Regions from separate parts of the Limnohabitans sp. 2KL-27 genome, predicted to be linked through region 2. Evidence: predicted binding sites of a transcription regulator. Region 2 holds the regulator's gene; the other holds the start of a gene.
The links. Region 2 encodes LexA, which represses DNA repair genes until DNA is damaged. Its sites were predicted from a motif close to ACTGTATNNNNATACAGT; they were not measured.
Positions count from the first base shown of each region.

Region 1 (9,450 bases), 510 kb from region 2:
GTGCGTCGGGGTGGCAGCCTTCGGGCAAGGCGGTCCCTTCGATCGTCAGACCGGGCTCTAGGCCTTCAGGGAAAAGGGCGAGCGGCTCCAGAAACAGCAGGTTTTCATCGAAGTCGCCAAAGGCGTCCTCGGGCTCCAGATGCAGGTCCACCTTGGCGCCACGTTCGTGGCCTTGCAAGGCTTCTTCGATCTTGGGCAGCAGGTCTTGGCCGCCAATGAAAAATTCCACAGGCTCGTCCAGGGTGTCCAGAACTTCGCCCAGCGTGTCTTTGAGTGTCCAGGTCAGTGCGACCACAGAAGGTGTCTTGATTTCCATACGACAATTGTCGCAGTTTGGTGGCCCCTTTTTTGGGCTACCTTGGCTTTCAGATGGCACCTGGCGTGCTGTTCACCCGATCGACACCATGAACACAGAACAACCCTTGGCCCTGCTGGGCGGCTTGACTCCCAGCCAATTCATGAAACGCCATTGGCAAAAAAAACCTTTGCTGGTGCGCAACGCCATCCCGGGCTTTGTGCCCTGTGTGGGCCGCAACGATTTGGTGGCGATGGCCGGAAAAGAGGGCGTGGAGTCGCGTTTGATCGTCGATTCGCCCAAGGGCTGGAAGATGAAGCATGGCCCTTTGGTCAAGCGCAGCTTGCCGCCTTTAAGCCAGAAAAAATGGACCTTTTTGGTGCAAGGCGTCGACTTGCACCACGACGGCGTGCATGCGCTCATGCAACAGTTCCGCTTTGTGCCCGACGCGCGCCTTGACGATGTCATGATCAGTTATGCGACCGATGGCGGTGGTGTGGGGCCACACTTTGACAGCTACGACGTTTTTTTGTTGCAAGCCCAAGGCCAGCGCCGCTGGCGCATTGGCCGCAACAAAGACCTGAGCCTGCAGCCAGGTGTGCCGCTCAAGATCTTGCAAAATTTTGAGGCCGAAGAGGAATTCGTACTCAACCCCGGTGACATGCTGTACCTGCCACCCAAATACGCCCACGAGGGTGTCGCTGAGGGCGAGTGCATGACCTGGTCGATGGGTTTTCGGGCGCCCAAGGAAGGCGAGTTGGCCCGAGAGTTGTTGCTGGGCTTGGCCGATGAGGCGTTTGAGGGTCTGGGCGATGCGCTTTACCGGGATCCCAAACAAATGGCAGTGGCGTCTCCTGCTGCCATTCCGCCGTCTTTGGGTGACTTCGCGCGACAAGTGGTAGATAAAGCGCTTCAAAATCCGAATTTGCTGGACAGCTTGCTGGGGGAATACCTGACCGAGCCAAAGTCCAATGTCTGGTTTGAAATCTCCGATGTTGAGCCTGATTTGTCGGCGGGCGTGCAGCTCGATCGGCGCACCAAAATGATGTACGACGATCGTCACGTCTTCATCAATGGTGAAAGTTTCCGGGTGGCGGGCAAAGATGCCCGCTTCTTGCGTCAATTGGCAGATAAACGTTGTTTAAATGCAGCTTCTTGTGCGATGTTGAGTGATTCCGCCCAGGAGGCTCTTCTGGATTGGATGGTCGCCGACTGGTTGAAACCCGGTGAGGACTTTCCCGAGTGAAAGGGTGGTTTGAAGGGTTCGCGTCAGCTCAGTGACGTCAGTTCGGCGAGGCACTAGGGAAAACGATATAATTTCAGGCTGAGAACAAAAGAGCTCGAGTACTTTTGTCTCGGTCTGAGCAGCTCTAGAGTTTGCTTTCGACAATTTCCGGAAATTGTTTTAACCCCATAAGGAAAAATCATCATGAACAAGTCCCTCGTTTTGGCCGCCATCATCGCTGCTGCTGCTCTGTCCGCTTGCGGCAAAAAAGAAGAAGCCGCTGCTCCTGCTGCTCCAGCTCCTGTGGCTGCTCCAGCTGCACCTGCTGCTGACGCTTCTGCTGCACCTGCTGCCGCTCCAGCTGCTGACGCATCTGCTGCCAAGTAATGAATGGCTGCATTCCCGGCTTGCGCCGGGGACGCATATAAAAAACCCCGCCATGCGGGGTTTTTTTATGGGCTTTTGCCGACCTGTTGTGACAGCGGGCTCGGGTCAGCCCGCCGCCGGTCAGGGCGCCCTCAGCGCAGTTCGTTGGCCAACAACTTCAGGATGCGCTCGGCATTGCCCGAGGTCTCAGGCTGACCGTTGGCATTTTGCACACGCACAAAGCTGGTGCTGCCATTGTCGGTCAAAGCGATTCGGTAGCGTGACAAGGCCACTTGTTCTTTCTTGCTGCTGAACATGCGGGCCAAAAAGCCGGGCTCCTGGTCGCCGGTGGTGCCGGGCGTCACATAGCGAACGAAATAGACCCCTTTGCTGCGGTCGCGGTCTTCCACTGTGAAGCCGGTGCGGTCCAGCGCCACGCCGGTACGCCGCCAAGCGCGGTCCAGTGTGTCATTGATTTGGATGGTGGCTTGTCCATCCAGGGTGGTGACGGTGGCCGCTTGGACAGGTGTTGCACCGGCGGCGGCTGTTTTGGCGGCTTCGGGGGAAGCGCCCAGTTTCACCATCAGGCGACGCAGAAACTCGATTTCGAGTTCGGGATCGCTGGCGCGGGGTTGCCAGATGGTCTGTTCTTTTTGTGAGCTGGTGTAGTTCTCGGCCATGCCCCGGTGGGTGATGTAAATCTCAACGCCACCTTGTGCATTGCGCTCCACGCGGGTGCGGAATTTGTCACGCTCACCCGTTGAATACAAGGAGTCGAGCATCTTGCCCAAGGTCCGGCGAATCAGGTCTTGGGGAATTTTGGCGCGGTTCTCAGCCCAGTCGGTTTCCATGATCCCCACATCCGGGGAATCGGTGGTCAGGACAAAGCCATTGCTGGTCCAAAATTCCTTCAAAGGCTCCCACACCTTGTCGGCCGGGCGTGCGACCACCAGCCAGCGCTGGTTGCCTTGGCGCTCTAGGCGCACATCGCCCAAGCTGTTCGCGGCGGTGCCGGCATCGGCCACGCGTGCACCGGCGCTTTGGAAGCCGGAAGCTGTAGCGGAGTTGCTCTCCATCGCGTAGCGGGAGTCTCGGCGCAGCTGGCTCAGGTCGGGTGGGATCTCCAGTGTGGGCGCCTTGGCCGCGCTTTTGTAGTCCACCTTGTCTTCTTCCAGAATGGAGCAAGCACTGACCGAAATGGCCAAGGCCGCAACCAGGGCCGTGCGTTGGACAGTTTGGCAAGACGTCGAGAAAAGGGGCAATTTCACAGGCAATCCTTAGGTGGAAATCAAATCAGGCCACTGGCCTGGAGTGCGGCCTCGACAACAGGTTGTTGCGACGCGGACAATTCGGTCATCGGCAAGCGCAAGGTGGGGCCGCTCAGGCCCATGCGCTGCATGGCCCATTTCACGGGAATGGGGTTGGCTTCGACAAACAGATTTTTGTGCATGGGCATCAGCTGGAACTGGATGCGCATGGCTTCTTTGACGTCGCCACGGGTTGCTGCCATGCACAGTTCATGCATGAGCCGCGGCGCCACGTTGGCGGTCACGCTGATGTTGCCGGCTCCGCCGCACAGCATCAGGGCCACAGCCGTTGCATCATCGCCTGAAAATACCGCAAATTCTTTGGGGACGTCACGGATGAGCCACTGGGCGCGCTCGATGTTGCTGGTGGCTTCCTTGATGCCGATGATGCCTGGGACTTGGGCCAGGCGCAGCACGGTCTCGTGTTGAAGATCGGCCACGGTGCGGCCTGGCACGTTGTACAGAATCACGGGCAGCGTCGGCACGGCCTCGGCAATGGCTTTGAAGTGCTGGTAAAGGCCTTCTTGGGTGGGTTTGTTGTAGTACGGAACCACTTGCAGCTGGGCGTCAGCGCCGACTTTTTGTGCAAATTTGGCCAGATTGATCGCTTCGGCAGTGGAGTTCGCGCCACAACCGGCAATGATGGGGATGCGTTTGGCCGCTTGTTCGACCGAGACACGGATGATTTCGCAGTGCTCGTCCACGGTCACAGTGGGCGATTCGCCCGATGTGCCCACCACCACGATGGCATCGGTGCCTTCGGCCACATGCCAGTCGATCAGTTTTCGCAAGGTGGGGTAATCCACTTTGCCGTCTTCGAGCATGGGGGTGATCAGGGCAGGAATGCTGCCTCGGATGGGGCGAAATTCGGTGGTCATGTCCGGTGTTTCTGAACAGAAAAAACCCATTCTAACGATTGCAGACCGCTTGCTGAACTCGTGGACGGTGGAATTTCACCCGGCGGGGCCGGTGAAAGCCAGCCTTGTCTCAGTCAGGGCGCAAAGACCAGCGCTGTGCGTCGCCCGATGTCAGGGGCCGGACGGCCGCAATGCGTTGCACAAACCGGTCTGGCGATGACTCAAAACCATCTTCGTAAGCCACGGTGCGCAGACCTGTGGTCGCCGTGAGCAGTTCACCCGTGTGCAGCAAAAAGTCGGGGCGAGAGGGTTTGCCGACTGTTTCATTGCCGGCGGCAAAGGTTTCGTAGATCAAGACGCCGCCCGGGGCCACGCTGTTCAGGATGACGGGCATCAGCGGTCGCCACAGGTAATGGGTGACCAGGACGCAGCCGAAGGTTTGCCCAGTGAAGGGCCAGGGGCCGTTTTCAATGTCGGCGCAGGTGACCTCCCCGTGAGCCTGGGCCAAGGCCAGTGCTTCAGGGTTGCGGTCCACACCCTGCACACGGTGGCCTTGTGCTGCCAGCCAACGCATGTGGCGTCCCGCACCGCACGCCACATCGAGCACGCGGCTGCTCGGAGCGATCAAATGGGCCCAGCGCTCAAGCCAGGCCGAGGGGTTTTCGGTACCGTGCATGTTTTCTGTCCAGACCCGTCAAAAGCACGACCACATTTGTTCGGCCAGCATGACGACCACGTCGGGTTTGGCATAAAGCCAGAACGGGGTGGCCAGGAGCAGGGCTGCCGTGATCCCCAGCCCCGTCTTTTTGTAGGATGCTCTGTGGGAGGCCGCCCCTGCGGCCGAAGGACGGTTCATGGTTGAGGCTCGATAGGGTGAAGCTTGGCTTGCATTCGCGAGCAGGGGCTCGCCCCCACGAGGGAAGTCAGTCGGGCTATCAGGCATGTTGGCGCTCATGCAGTTTGGGGTGTTGGGCGTTGGATCGGGCTTTCACGTACGGGCAGGTTCACCAGGGCGGCAAACACGCCCAGTGCAATGGCCAAGTACCAGACGATGTCGTAGCTGCCGGTCTTGTCATACAGATAGCCGCCCAGCCACACGCCCATGAAGGAGCCAATCTGGTGGCTGAAAAATATGAAACCGCTGAGCATGGACAGGTGGGAGATGCCAAAAATCTGGGCCACGGCCGCATTGGTGGGCGGCACGGTGGACAACCACAGCAAGCCCATCACCGCAGAGAACAGATACACACTGGTGGGGGTGAGCGGCGCCAGCAAAAACAACACAATGGCCACCGAGCGGGCCGCGTAAATGAAGGCCAAGATCTTTTTCTTGGCCATTTTTTGGCCCAAGGTGCCGGCGATGTAGGTGCCAAACACATTGAACAAGCCGATCAAGGCCAGCGCATAACTGGCCACCTGGGGGGCCAAGCCATGGTCTTTCAGGTAGCTGGGCATGTGCACGCCGATGAACACGACCTGAAAACCGCACACAAAATAACCCGCCATCAGCAGCTGAAAACTGGGGTATTTGAATGCTTCCTTCAAAGCCTGAGCAATGGTCTGGTCACGCTTGACCTGGCCTGGGGTATTCATGGCCGGTTCACGCAAGCCCCAAGCCAAAGGGATGATCAGCATCGCCGACGCCGCCAAAATGACCAAAGCGGTTTGCCAGCCCATTTGGCTGATCAGCAGGCCCTCGACGGGCACCATCAAAAATTGGCCAAAACTGCCGGCCGCCGCAGCCACGCCCATGGCCCACGAACGGCGTTCGGCAGGCACGTTGCGGCCAATCACGCCGTAAATGACCGCGTAGGTCGTTCCAGCTTGGGCCGTGCCGATGATGACGCCGGTGAACAGGGCAAACACCCACGGGTCGGTGGCCCAGGCCATGCCCAGCAAGCCCACACCGTAGATCACGGCACCCCATGCAATCACGCGAAAAGCGCCGAACTTGTCGGCCACCATGCCTGCAAAGATGCCCATGAAGCCCCAGGCCAAGTTCTGGATGGCCATGGCAAAGGCGAATTCCTGGCGGCCCCAACCTTGGGCTTGGGTGATGGGCTGAAGCCACAGACCAAAGCCGTGGCGAATGCCCATGGACAGGGTGACGATGGCCGCGCCGCAAATCAGCACCTGGGTCAGGGAAAGGGGTTTGTGTTGCATCCCCCGACTTTAACCAATGTGCTGCGGGCCTGAGGTCGCTCAGATGCCAACAGGCCATGCCAATGCCAGGCACTGTTTTTGTATCCAGTATCCGGTGCGAAATCCCACTACAATCCGCCACCATGGCCACCCAATCTCCCGTCAAAACCCCTCCCGAATATTCCGAAGGCTCGATCCGCGTCCTGAAGGGCCTGGAGCCCGTCAAGCAACGCCCGGGCATGTACACCCGCACCGACAACCCCCTGCACATCATTCAGGAAGTGTTGGACAACGCCGCCGACGAGGCGCTTGCGGGTCACGGCAAAAAGATCAAAGTCATCCTGCACGTGGATGGCTCGGTCAGCATCGAAGACGATGGCCGGGGCATTCCCTTTGGCCTGCACCCCGAAGAAAACGCCCCGGTGATCGAGTTGGTGTTCACCCGATTGCACGCGGGTGGCAAGTTCGACAAGGGCCAAGGCGGGGCTTACAGCTTCTCGGGCGGCCTGCACGGCGTGGGCGTGTCGGTGACCAACGCACTCTCCAAGCGCCTGGAGGCCACCAGCTACCGCGAAGGCCAAGTGGCCACGCTGGTGTTCTCGGGCGGCGACGTGACCGAGCCGCTGGTCAAGCGCGCGACAGGCGAAGGCGACCGCAAACAAGGCACCACCGTGCGCGCCTGGCCGGACGCCAAATACTTCGAATCCAGCGCCCTGCCCATGAACGAGCTGACGCACCTGCTGCGCAGCAAAGCCGTGCTCATGCCGGGCGTGACGGTGACCTTGGTGAATGAAAAAACCAAGGAAACCCAGCAGTGGCAATACAAAGCGGGTTTGCGCGATTACCTGACGCAGACCCTGAACGGCGACCCGGTCATCCCTTTGTTTGAAGGCGAAGGCTTTGCCGACGCCAACCACGACAGCTTTGCCGAAGGCGAGGGTGCTTCGTGGGCTGTGGCCTTCACAGAAGATGGCGCACCGGTGCGTGAGAGTTACGTCAACCTGATCCCCACCAGCGCTGGCGGTACGCACGACAGCGGCCTGCGCGACGGCCTGTTCACCGCCGTCAAGAGCTTTATTGAGTTGCATGGCCTTCTGCCCAAGGGCGTCAAGCTCATGCCCGAGGACGTGTTTGCCCGCGCCAGCTATGTGCTGAGCGCCAAGGTGCTCGACCCGCAGTTCCAGGGCCAGATCAAGGAGCGCCTGAATTCGCGCGACGCGGTGCGTTTGGTGTCCAGCTTTGTGCGCCCGGCCCTGGAGCTTTGGCTCAATGAGCATGTGGACTACGGCAAAAAGCTCGCCGAGCTGGCCATCAAAGCCGCCCAAACCCGTCAAAAAGCCAGCCAGAAGGTCGAAAAACGCAAGAGTTCGGGCGTGGCCGTGCTGCCCGGCAAGCTGACCGATTGCGAGAGCAAAGACATCCTGCACAATGAGGTGTTCTTGGTCGAGGGCGACTCGGCCGGCGGCAGCGCCAAGATGGGCCGCAACAAAGAAAGCCAGGCCATCTTGCCTCTGCGCGGCAAGGTGCTCAACACTTGGGAAGTGGACCGCGACCGTTTGTTTGCCAACAACGAAATCCACGACATCTCGGTGGCCATTGGCGTCGACCCGCACGGCCCCAACGATTCGCCTGACATGAGCAACCTGCGCTACGGCAAGGTGTGCATCTTGTCGGACGCCGATGTAGACGGCTCGCACATCCAAGTGCTGTTGCTCACGCTGTTTTTCCGCCACTTCCCCAAGCTGATCGAAGCGGGGCACCTGTATGTGGCGCGCCCTCCGCTGTTTCGCGTGGATGCGCCGGCGCGCGGCAAAAAGCCCGCGTCCAAAGCGTATGCGCTGGACGAAGGCGAGCTCACCGCCATCATCGACAAACTGCGCAAGGACGGCGTCAAAGAAGGTGGCTGGAGCATCAGCCGATTCAAGGGTTTGGGCGAGATGAGCGCCGAGCAGCTGTGGGACACCACGCTCAACCCCGACACGCGCCGCCTGTTGCCGATCGCGCTGGGCCCGCTGGACAACGCGGGCACTGAAAATCTGATGACCCAGCTCATGGGCAAAGGCGAAGCCGCCGCCCGCCGAGAGCTGATGGAGCTGCACGGCGACAGCATCGAAATCGACGTGTGACCAATTCCCTGTGGGAGCTCGCCCCTGCGGGCGAATGCCCTGATCCGGCAAGACGCCTGTTCGAACGCGCCCGCCAAGAAAGACCCTGATGACCACTGATTTGTTGACCCCCGAACCCAGTGCCGCCCCCGAAGGTGACCACCTGGGCGCTTACGCCCAACGGGCTTATTTGGAATACGCGCTGTCTGTTGTCAAAGGCCGTGCCTTGCCCGATGTGTGCGACGGTCAAAAGCCGGTGCAGCGGCGCATTTTGTATTCGATGGACCGCATGGGTTTGTCCTACAGCGGCCCGAACAACAACACCGCGGCCAAACCTGTCAAAAGCGCCCGTGTGGTGGGCGATGTGCTGGGCCGTTACCACCCGCACGGTGACACAGCAGCTTATGACGCCTTGGTGCGCATGGCGCAAGACTTTTCGCAGCGCTACCCGCTGATCGATGGGCAGGGCAACTTTGGCTCTCGCGACGGCGATGGCGCAGCCGCCATGCGTTACACCGAAGCACGCTTGTCGCGCATCACCAGCTTGCTGCTGGATGAGATCGACATGGGCACGGTGGACTTCATCCCAAACTACGACGGCTCCACCGAGGAACCCCGCCAGCTGCCCGCCCGCTTGCCTTTCAGCTTGCTCAATGGCGCCAGCGGCATCGCCGTGGGTCTGGCCACCGAAATCCCCAGCCACAACCTGCGCGAAGTGGCCGACGCTTGCGTGGCCCTGATCAAAAACGACAAGCTGAGCGACAGCGAGTTGCTGGCCATCGTCCCCGGCCCGGACTACCCCGGTGGTGGCCAGATCATCAGCCCGGCCAGCGACATCGCCGACGCCTACCGCACCGGTCGCGGCAGCCTGAAGGTGCGCGCCCGCTGGAAGATCGAAGAGCTCGCCCGTGGCCAGTGGCAGCTGGTGGTGACCGAGTTGCCACAAGGCGTGAGCTCGCAGCGCGTGCTCGAAGAGATCGAAGAGCTCACCAACCCCAAGGTCAAAGCCGGTAAAAAAGCGCTCAGCGCCGACCAAGTCCAGCTCAAAGCCAGCATCCTCAATGTGCTCGATGTGGTGCGCGACGAGTCCAGCAAAGACGCCGCCGTGCGCCTGGTGTTCGAGCCCAAGACCAGCCGCATCGAACAGGGTGAA
Region 1 is NZ_CXOP01000002.1:1,527,352-1,536,801, forward strand. Features, by position in the region: gene LHAB_RS10190 (FKBP-type peptidyl-prolyl cis-trans isomerase) at 1-316, opposite strand, end outside; gene LHAB_RS10195 (cupin domain-containing protein) at 405-1,541, shown strand; gene LHAB_RS10200 (hypothetical protein) at 1,725-1,907, shown strand; gene bamC (outer membrane protein assembly factor BamC) at 2,039-3,148, opposite strand; gene dapA (4-hydroxy-tetrahydrodipicolinate synthase) at 3,175-4,071, opposite strand; gene LHAB_RS10215 (class I SAM-dependent methyltransferase) at 4,181-4,726, opposite strand; gene LHAB_RS14680 (hypothetical protein) at 4,745-4,906, opposite strand; gene LHAB_RS10220 (MFS transporter) at 5,002-6,213, opposite strand; gene LHAB_RS10225 (DNA topoisomerase IV subunit B) at 6,336-8,318, shown strand; gene parC (DNA topoisomerase IV subunit A) at 8,407-9,450, shown strand, end outside.
Region 1: a site for LexA is predicted at 6,285-6,302, ahead of LHAB_RS10225 (DNA topoisomerase IV subunit B). Genes of this name have one in related genera too.

Region 2 (9,450 bases):
AGCGGCACAGGGCTTTGGGCGATCACGCGGGCCAGGTTTTCATCGTTGAATGACCACAGGTCTTCCATCGAGCCGCCCCCACGCACCAACAAAATCACGTCCACCGGGGGCGACAGCGGGTTGTCTTCGGCCGTGAGGGCATAGATGTTTTGCAAGGCCTGCACCAGCGTGGCGGCAGCGCCTGCGCCCTGCACCAAGGCCGGGGCCATCAACACGGGAATGTGCGGCACGCGCCGCTGTAAAGCGGTCACCACATCGTGCCAAGCGGCAGCGCCCAGCGAGGTCACGACCCCAATGGCTCGGGGCTGGGCGGGCAAGTCGCGTTTGTGGGCGGGGTCAAACAGGCCCTCGGCTTCGAGCTGGGCCTTGAGGCGCAAAAACTGCTCGAACAAAGCCCCCTGCCCGGCCCGCTCCATGGACTCGACGATCAACTGCAGATCGCCACGGGCCTCGTACACCCCCAAACGCCCCCGCACCTCGACCAGTTCACCGTCGAGCGGCGCAAAGTCCATCAAACTTGCGGCGCGCCGAAACATGGCGCAGCGGATCTGCCCGGTGTCGTCCTTGATCGAGAAATAACAATGCCCGCTGGCAGCGCGCGAGAAGCCCGACATCTCGCCGCGCACCGTGACCGGGTTGAACTGGGCGTCCAGCGTGTCAGCCATGGCGCGGCACAGCGCAGAAACTGTCCACGCACGCGGCTTCAAATCGTCATTCAAGGGCATGGCATTGAGGATTGATCAGCGTTGCAAAAGGGTTTCAGGCGGCAAACCCAGCACGGTTGCGGTCAAGTACTCCACAAACCAGGCGTGAGGCGGATTCGGGCGAAGGTCCGGCGCGCCGAAGAAGCAAAATTTTGCAAGTCATTGATTTCATGGGATATTTTAAAAATCACCGGTCAAATTTTGAAAAAATTCTATGTACCGGAGTATGCTGAAAATCAACAAGGTCAAAGTTCTTCACAAAGTTATCCACAGAAATGGAAGCCCGCCCACAGGACACGGGCATTGACCGATAATCAGGCGCTTTGATCACGAAAAACCGGGAAGGACTTTTCTTGCTGTCCATCATACAAGCCGCCGGCTGGCCCATCTGGCCCCTGATTTTGTGTTCCATTTTGGCCTTGGCGCTGATCCTGGAGCGCAGCTTGCAGCTGCAGGACGCCAAGGTCATGCCTGCCAACATCCTGAGCCAAACCATCGAGGCCACACAACGCGGTGTGCCCCTGCCCGAGATGATCCAGACCTTGGACCAAGCCGGGGCCATGGGCCCGGTGTTGGCCAGCGGGCTCCGCTGCTTGCAAGCGAACCCCAAAGCCACGTACGAAGACATCCAGGCCCATATGCAAATGGCGGGGCGCTTGGCAGCCCAAGGGCTGGAGCGCTTCTTGCCCGCGCTGGCCACCATCGCCTCGGCAGCACCGCTGCTGGGCTTGCTGGGTACGGTGGTGGGCATGATCGAGATTTTTGGGGCCCACACAGCCGCCAACAACCAGCCTGCCTTGTTGGCCCACGGCATTTCGGTCGCGCTGTACAACACGGCTTTTGGTTTGATCGTGGCGATTCCAGCCTTGATGTTTTGGCGCTACTTTCGCGCTGTGGTGGACCGCCATGTGCTGGCCATGGAAGTGGCGGCCGAGCGCTTTGCCCGCCACCTCAGCCGCACCAGCACCTGAAGGTTGCCTGTGAACTTCAAAACGCCACGTGCCGCCCCAGAGCCCGAGATCAACCTGGTCCCGTTCATTGACGTGCTCTTGGTGGTGCTGATCTTTTTGATGCTCACCACCACATGGTCGCGCCTGACCGAAATCCAACTGAACTTGCCCACGGCCGATGCCATCGCCTCCAGCCCAAAACCCCGCCAAATTGTGCTCACCATCACCTCTCAAGGGCATTACGCCATCAACAAATCCCCTGTCGGTGCCAGCTCGGTGGGCGCATTGGTGGCGGTACTCACCCCCCTGGCCGACAAAGACGCGATGCTGATCATCAGTGCAGATGCCTCCGCCTCGCACCAAAGCGTCATCCATGCCATGGAGGCGGCACGCCGCAGCGGATTGTCCAAAATCACCTTCGCCGCCCAGACGGCCGAAGTGCCAGGCTCTTGATCGGCATGGGCCTGTCCAAGTTCTTGCACCAAGCGCTGCCCCGACTATGGCAAGGGCGCGGCCCGGTGGCCTGGTCCTTGCGCCCAGTGGCGGCCATTTATGGCGCCTTGATAGCGATGCGACGCATGGCCTACGCCCGAGGCCTTTTCAACACCCGACGGGTTCCCGCCTTGGTCATCGTGGTGGGCAATGTGGTGGCAGGCGGTGCAGGCAAAACCCCCGTCACGATCGCCTTGGCCCAGCACTTGCAGGCCAGGGGCCTGCGGGTCGGGGTGATTTCTCGCGGACACGGACGCCAAACCCGTGACGCCCGTGCGGTGACTCACGACAGCCACCCGATGGATGTGGGCGACGAACCTTTGCTGATTCACCAAGCCACTGGGGTGCCCGTTTGGGTCGCCCGAGCCCGGGCCGATGCGGCACTGGGCTTGTTGCAAGCTCACCCGCAAGTGCAAGTGTTGCTTTGCGACGATGGCTTGCAGCACTTGGCCTTGGCCCGTGACCTCGAAATTTGTGTGATGGACGAACGCGGCGTAGGCAACGGCTGGTTGTTGCCGGCAGGTCCTCTGCGCGAAGCCTGGCCACGCAGGGTCGATTGGGTGCTGCACACAGGCCCAAGCCCCTCGGTCAGTGGGGCCGGGGACGAACAGGTACCGCATTTCCTGGCCACACGGCAGCTGGCGGACCACGCCATCACAGCCACGGGCCAGCGCATTGCCCTGAGCGAACTGATCAACCGTCCATTGCATGGGGTGGCCGGGCTGGCTCGGCCAGAGGCTTTTTTCCAGATGCTGCGCGAATCGGGTCTGAGCCTGAGCTCCACCACCGCCTTGCCCGATCACCACAGCTACCAAGACTGGCCAGCCCAACCGGAGCGCACCTGGCTGTGCACCGAAAAGGACGCCGCCAAACTCTGGCCCCATGAACCCAGTGCGCTGGCCGTGCCCTTGGTGGTCACGCCCGAAGAGGGTTTCTGGTCAGCGCTGGATGCGCGGCTGGACGCCCTCTTGCAACGCTGACCTGGCCCACCTGCGCCTCGCGGGCCTGCGGGCACAACTGATGCAGCAGCCAACGCATGATGCGCACGCACCCGCCCAGACCGGGGTCCCGTTATCATTGGCGGCATGGACACCAAATTGCTCGAACTGCTGGTTTGCCCGGTCACCAAAGGCCCACTCAACTTTGACCGCGAACGTCAAGAACTGCTCTCGCGCAGCGCACGCTTGGCTTATCCGGTGCGCAAAGGCATCCCCATCCTGCTGGAAAACGAAGCCCGCCCTTTGAGTGACGAAGAAATTGACCAACTGGCCGCCCTGCGGCCGGCGCTCTGAGTCCAGACCATGAACGTTGTTCCTGCGCCACAGGGCTTCACCGTGGTGATTCCTGCCCGCATGGCGTCCAGCCGTCTGCCCGACAAACCCCTGGCCGACATTGGCGGATTGCCCATGGTGGTGCGCGTGGCGCAGCGGGCGCTGCAGTCGCAGGCCAGCCAAGTTGTGGTGGCCGCCGATGACGAACGCATCGTGGCCGCTTGTGCGGCACACGGCGTGCAGGCGCTGTTGACGCGCCAAGACCATCTCAGTGGCAGCGACCGGCTGGCTCAAGCCTGCCAATTGCTGGGCCTGCCCAACGATGCGGTGGTGGTCAATGTGCAAGGCGATGAACCACTGATCCCGCCCGCGCTCATCAACGACGTGGCCCGCGTGCTGCGCGAGCGGCCCGACGCCAGCATGAGCACAGCTGCTCATGCGATCGCATCACTCGAAGAGTTCACCAATCCCAATGTGGTCAAAGTGGTCATGGACGCACGCCAGATGGCGCTTTATTTCAGCCGGGCCCCCATCGCCTGGTGGCGAGATGGCCAGTCGGACTCGGGTTTCAAGGCCCTGCCCAACCCAGCGCCCTTGCGCCACATTGGCATTTACGGTTACCGGGCTGGTTTTCTGGCGCTCTTTCCGACCTTGACGCCCGCACCCATTGAAACCATGGAATCACTGGAACAACTGCGTGCCCTGTGGCATGGCCACCGGATCGCGGTCCATGTGACCCGCGAGGCACCCGGCCCAGGCGTTGACACCCCCGAGGACCTGGCGCGTGTGCGCCAGCTGATCCCCTGAACGGCAAACCAGGGCTGACGCCGTAAGCCAACTTTGAGGCTGGCGTGATATTCTCAATAACAATCCGGCATCGGTCATGGAGCCCGACAAGCCGAAAAAATTTCAAACGATAAGGACATTCCCATGAGACTAATTCTGTTGGGCGCCCCCGGTGCTGGCAAAGGCACGCAAGCCACTTTCATCTGCCAGAAATACAACATTCCCCAAATCTCTACCGGCGACATGCTGCGCGCTGCCGTCAAGGCCGGCACCCCACTGGGTCTGCAAGCCAAAGCCGTCATGGAGTCAGGTGGTCTGGTCAGCGACGACCTGATCATCAACCTGGTCAAGGAGCGCATCGCCCAGGCCGACTGCGCCAACGGTTTCCTATTTGACGGCTTCCCCCGCACCATCCCCCAAGCCGATGCGATGAAGGCTGCCGGCGTCAAGCTCGACTACGTTCTTGAAATCGACGTCCCCTTTGACGCCATCATCGACCGCATGAGCGGCCGCCGCTCACACCCCGCCTCTGGCCGCACCTACCACGTCAAGTTCAATCCCCCCAAAGTAGCTGGCATGGACGACGTGACCGGCGAGCCCCTGGTGCAACGCGCTGATGACCAGGAAGAAACCGTCAAGAAGCGCCTGGATGTTTACAGCGCGCAAACCCGCCCACTGGTGGACTACTACTCCGGCTGGGCCCAGCAAGATCCCGCCGCCGCACCCCGCTACCGCGCCATCAGCGGCACGGGCAGCGTGGAAGACATCACCGCCCGTGCTTTCGAGGCGCTGGCGAGCTGATCCTTCACTCACGACACCAGCACAAAGCCCCGTCATGCGGGGCTTTGTGCTTTGCGGGGCCGATCAGCCCTGGCCCATCAAATCCAGCATCAAGCTCACCCGGGCCTTGAACGCATTGAGCCCTCTGGGCGACATTTGCAAATCGGGTTGCCCCACAACTTGACCTTCGGCGCAGCGGGAGGTCAGGCGCACACCGACGCCTTGATCCTGAGCTTCGACCAGCGCGGACATGAGACTTTGGTGCACCGTGCCATTGCCGGTGCCCGCCACCACCAGGCCCTTCACGCCAGCGGCCACCAGGGCACGCACCTGGCGGGCATCGGCTCCGGCATGGCTGAACAACACCTCGACCCAGGGCCAACCGGCAGCGGGCAGCTGCAAAGCCAAGTGGGCATGGGCATGCGCCACCGGCCAAGCGCCCGGGTCGGACCAACGCACATGGCCTTGCTCCACCCAGCCACGCGGGCCAGCCTCGCCTGAGCTGAAAGCGTCCAACCGGTAAGGATGGACTTTTTGCACGTCTCGGGCACTGTGGATCCGGCCGGCACAAACGGCCAGGACACCCCGTGCCATCGGGTCGCAGACCACGGCCATCGCGTCCAGCAGGTTTTGCGGGCCATCGGGCGCAAGGGCTGTGGCCGGCCGCATGGCACACGTGAGCACCACCGGTTTATGGGCGTGCAGCAGCATTTGCAAAAGCCACGCGGTTTCTTCGAGCGTGTCGGTGCCATGCGCGATGACGATGCCACCCACGTCAGCCTGCTCGAGCCAGTGGACACAACGCAGCGCGAGTGCCTGCCAAGTGGCGTGGTCCATGTCCTTGCTGTCCAACTGCGCCACTTGCTCGCACACCAACAAACCGCCCTGCAAAACCGCGTCCAACCCTGGCACCGCGTCCATCAATTGCTGCACCCCCAACTGCCCGGCGCTGTAAGACGTGTGGTCAGCAGCGCTGGCAGCCGTGCCGGCGATGGTGCCGCCTGTGCCCAAAACCACGACTTTCTGAATTTTTTTTGCGTCAACCACTTGCACAGCCTCAAAAACTGGTTAAAAATACAGTCACTGGATAGAACAACAGTTCCACCAGTCCCCCAAGGAGACCGCAATGACCGACAGCCCCAAACTCACCGCCCGGCAGCAGGAAATTCTGGAATTGATCCAGAACACCATCGCCAACACCGGTGCCCCCCCCACGCGTGCCGAAATCGCCAGCGTGCTGGGCTTCAAGTCGGCCAATGCGGCAGAAGAACACCTCAAGGCCTTGGCCCGCAAAGGCGCCATCGAGCTGGTCAGCGGCACTTCACGGGGCATTCGCCTCAAAGGCAGCAACCGCCACCCACTCCGGGCACCGTCCGATTTGTTCAGCCTCACCCTGCCCGGCTTGGGTCAATTGAGTTTGCCTCTGGTCGGTCGTGTCGCAGCAGGTTCACCCATTTTGGCTCAAGAGCACGTGGACAGAACCTACCAGATCGAAAGCAGCTTGTTTGCTGAGCAGCCCGACTACTTGTTGCGCGTTCGCGGCATGTCCATGCGAGACGCGGGCATCATGGACGGTGACCTGCTGGCCGTGAAATCCACCAAGGAAGTGCGCAACGGCCAGATCGTGGTGGCCCGACTCGGCGATGAAGTCACCGTCAAGCGGCTGCGCAAAACCAGCGGTGGCATCGAGCTCTTGCCCGAAAACCCCGACTACCCCACCATCGTGGTCAACCCCGAGGAGCCATTCGACATCGAAGGCTTGGCCGTGGGCCTGATCCGAAACACCCTTTTGATGTAACCCACCTGCTTGTTGCAGCAGGTGGCGGGCGCTGACGGCATGGTTCTGTCGGCCCTGATGCAACAAGCTCCTTCAGCAATCCTGCCTGTGTCCAACCTCCATGCTTTTGAAAGGTTTCACATGGGAATCGCTCTGCTTGCTTTTTCGGGTCTTTTTCAAGGCCTCTCCCGTCTCCACCGTGCGGCCCCCGCTGCGGCCAAATCCCAGCGCGGCAATGCCTATTTGCGGCCTGTCTGGGCCACCCGCCAGCCCGTCTGCGGACCGCTGGCATCAAGGACCACACCTCAGCCGCTGCGCGTTCAGCCTCTGACCACGCCCGCACTGCGTGTATTGCGGGTGGCCGAAAGCGATCAACGCGTCAAGGGTGCCGGTCGCATGGTGATTTCGGGACGCATGGCCGATGTCTGCGCCGAACTGGACCGCTTGGCGGCTCTCGAGGCCGCACAAGCCCGAATTTGAGCCGAAAAGCCACCCCGCTGACCTGAACAGGTCACCTCGTCAGGGCACAATGGAGGGATGAACATTGTGATCCTTGACGACTACCAAGATGCAGTGCGCAAACTCGACTGCGCAGTCAAACTCGAAAATTTCCCTGCCAAGGTCTATACCAACACCGTCAAAGGCATCGGGCAGTTGTCTGTGCGCTTGAAAGACGCAGACATCATTGTGCTGATTCGTGAACGCACCCATCTGACCCGGGCCTTGATCGAAAAACTGCCGCGCTTGAAGCTGATTGTCCAGACAGGCCGTGTCGGCGGACACATTGATTTGGCCGCCTGCACAGAGCGCGGGGTGGCCGTGGCCGAAGGTGTCGGCTCTCCGGTCGCGCCAGCCGAGCTGACCTGGGCCTTGATCATGGCTGCGACGCGTCGCCTGCCGCAGTACATCGGCAACCTCAAACACGGGGCCTGGCAGCAGTCAGGCTTGAAAGCGGGCTCCATGCCCGCCAACTTCGGACTGGGCACGGTGTTGCGCGGCAAGACGCTGGGCATCTGGGGTTACGGCCAGATTGGTCAGTTGGTGGCCGGCTACGGCAAAGCATTTGGCATGGATGTCATGGTTTGGGGCAGCGACGAGTCGCGCACCCTGGCCGTTCAGCATGGCCACCGTGCTGCCAGTAGCAGAGTGGCTTTTTTTGAAGCGTCCGATGTCGTCTCGATCCATTTGCGCTTCAACGAAGCCACCCAAGGCGTGGTCACCGGTGAGGACTTGGGTCGCATGAAACCCACAGCCTTGTTTGTGAACACCTCACGCGCCGAGTTGATCGAGCCCAACGCCCTGATCAGCGCCTTGAACCGGGGTCGGCCCGGCTTGGCCGCCATCGACGTCTTCGAATCCGAGCCGATTTTGCAAGGCTCGGCCTTGTTGCGTTTGGAAAACTGCATTTGTACGCCGCACATCGGCTATGTTGAAAAAAGCAGCTATGAACACTATTTCGGTGCCGCTTTCGACAACGTGGTGAATTTCATCAAGGGCACCCCCACCAACATCGTCAACCCGGGTGCACTGCAAGTGCGCCGCTGAGTCGCACCGTCCACCCGTGTTTAGCCTCTGAACTGAGGCGATAATCTTCGGTGTTTTGCTGTGCGCTGGGCCACAAGCCATGGGCCTTGGCCTTGGGTGCAACGGCTGTTTGTCGAGAAACCTCTCCTCCTGAAGACCTCATTTCATTTATGACTCTTGCATTTTCCAAAGTGGCCATCATCGGCGCCGGCGCCATGGGCCGCGGCATAGCCCAGATCGCAGCACAAGCGGGCAGCCAGGTCTGGCTGTACGACACCCAGCCCGAAGCGGTGGCCAAAGCGCGTGAGGCCGTGTTCCAACAATGGAACAAGCTCCAAGAAAAAGGCCGCCTGACCGCCGAAGCCGTGACCAGCCACAAAAGCCGCTTGCTCGGCGCTGCCAGCCTGCAAGAATTGGCCGATTGCGAACTGGTGGTCGAAGCCATCGTCGAAAAGCTGGAGGTCAAAAAAAGCCTGTTCACCGATCTGGAGAAAGTACTGGCCCCCACGGCTGTGCTGGTGACCAACACCTCATCGCTGTCGGTCACGGCCATTGCCGCCGCCTTGCAGCGTCCTGCCCAGTTTGCCGGCTACCACTTCTTCAATCCCGTGCCACTCATGAAAGTGGTCGAGGTGATCGCGGGCCTGAAAACCGACCCCGCCGTCTGCCAGCGCCTGTCCGAATTTGCGCGCCAAATGGGCCACACGCCCGTACAAGCGCAAGACACCCCCGGCTTCATCGTCAACCACGCAGGCCGCGGCTACAGCACCGAAGCGCTTCGCATCGTGAGCGAGGGCGTGGCCGATTTCGCCACGATTGACCGCATTCTGCGCGACCAGGTCGGCTTCAAACTCGGGCCTTTCGAGTTGTTTGACCTGACCGCGCTCGATGTCTCGCACCACGTCATTGAAGCCATTTACCACCAGTATTACGAAGAGCCACGCTACCGGCCCAATGTGATCACCGCCCAAAGGCTGGCCGGTGGTGTGGTCGGCAAAAAAGTGGGCGAAGGTTTTTACAAATACGTCGAGGGCGCAGCGCAAGTGCCCGCCGAGCCCCCCGTGCCTGTGGTGGAGCGCATTCCACCTGTTTGGGTCTCGCCCCGGGCCACCCGCCGCATGGAACTGCTGCAGCTGCTCAAGGACCTGGGCGCCCAAATCGAAACC
Region 2 is NZ_CXOP01000002.1:2,042,105-2,051,554, forward strand. Features, by position in the region: gene xseA (exodeoxyribonuclease VII large subunit) at 1-725, opposite strand, end outside; gene LHAB_RS14705 (hypothetical protein) at 747-1,031, shown strand; gene LHAB_RS12625 (MotA/TolQ/ExbB proton channel family protein) at 1,058-1,675, shown strand; gene LHAB_RS12630 (ExbD/TolR family protein) at 1,685-2,107, shown strand; gene lpxK (tetraacyldisaccharide 4'-kinase) at 2,113-3,126, shown strand; gene LHAB_RS12640 (Trm112 family protein) at 3,232-3,438, shown strand; gene kdsB (3-deoxy-manno-octulosonate cytidylyltransferase) at 3,448-4,224, shown strand; gene adk (adenylate kinase) at 4,348-5,004, shown strand; gene LHAB_RS12655 (asparaginase) at 5,068-6,036, opposite strand; gene lexA (transcriptional repressor LexA) at 6,110-6,781, shown strand; gene LHAB_RS12665 (hypothetical protein) at 6,902-7,240, shown strand; gene LHAB_RS12670 (D-2-hydroxyacid dehydrogenase family protein) at 7,298-8,305, shown strand; gene LHAB_RS12675 (3-hydroxyacyl-CoA dehydrogenase) at 8,455-9,450, shown strand, end outside.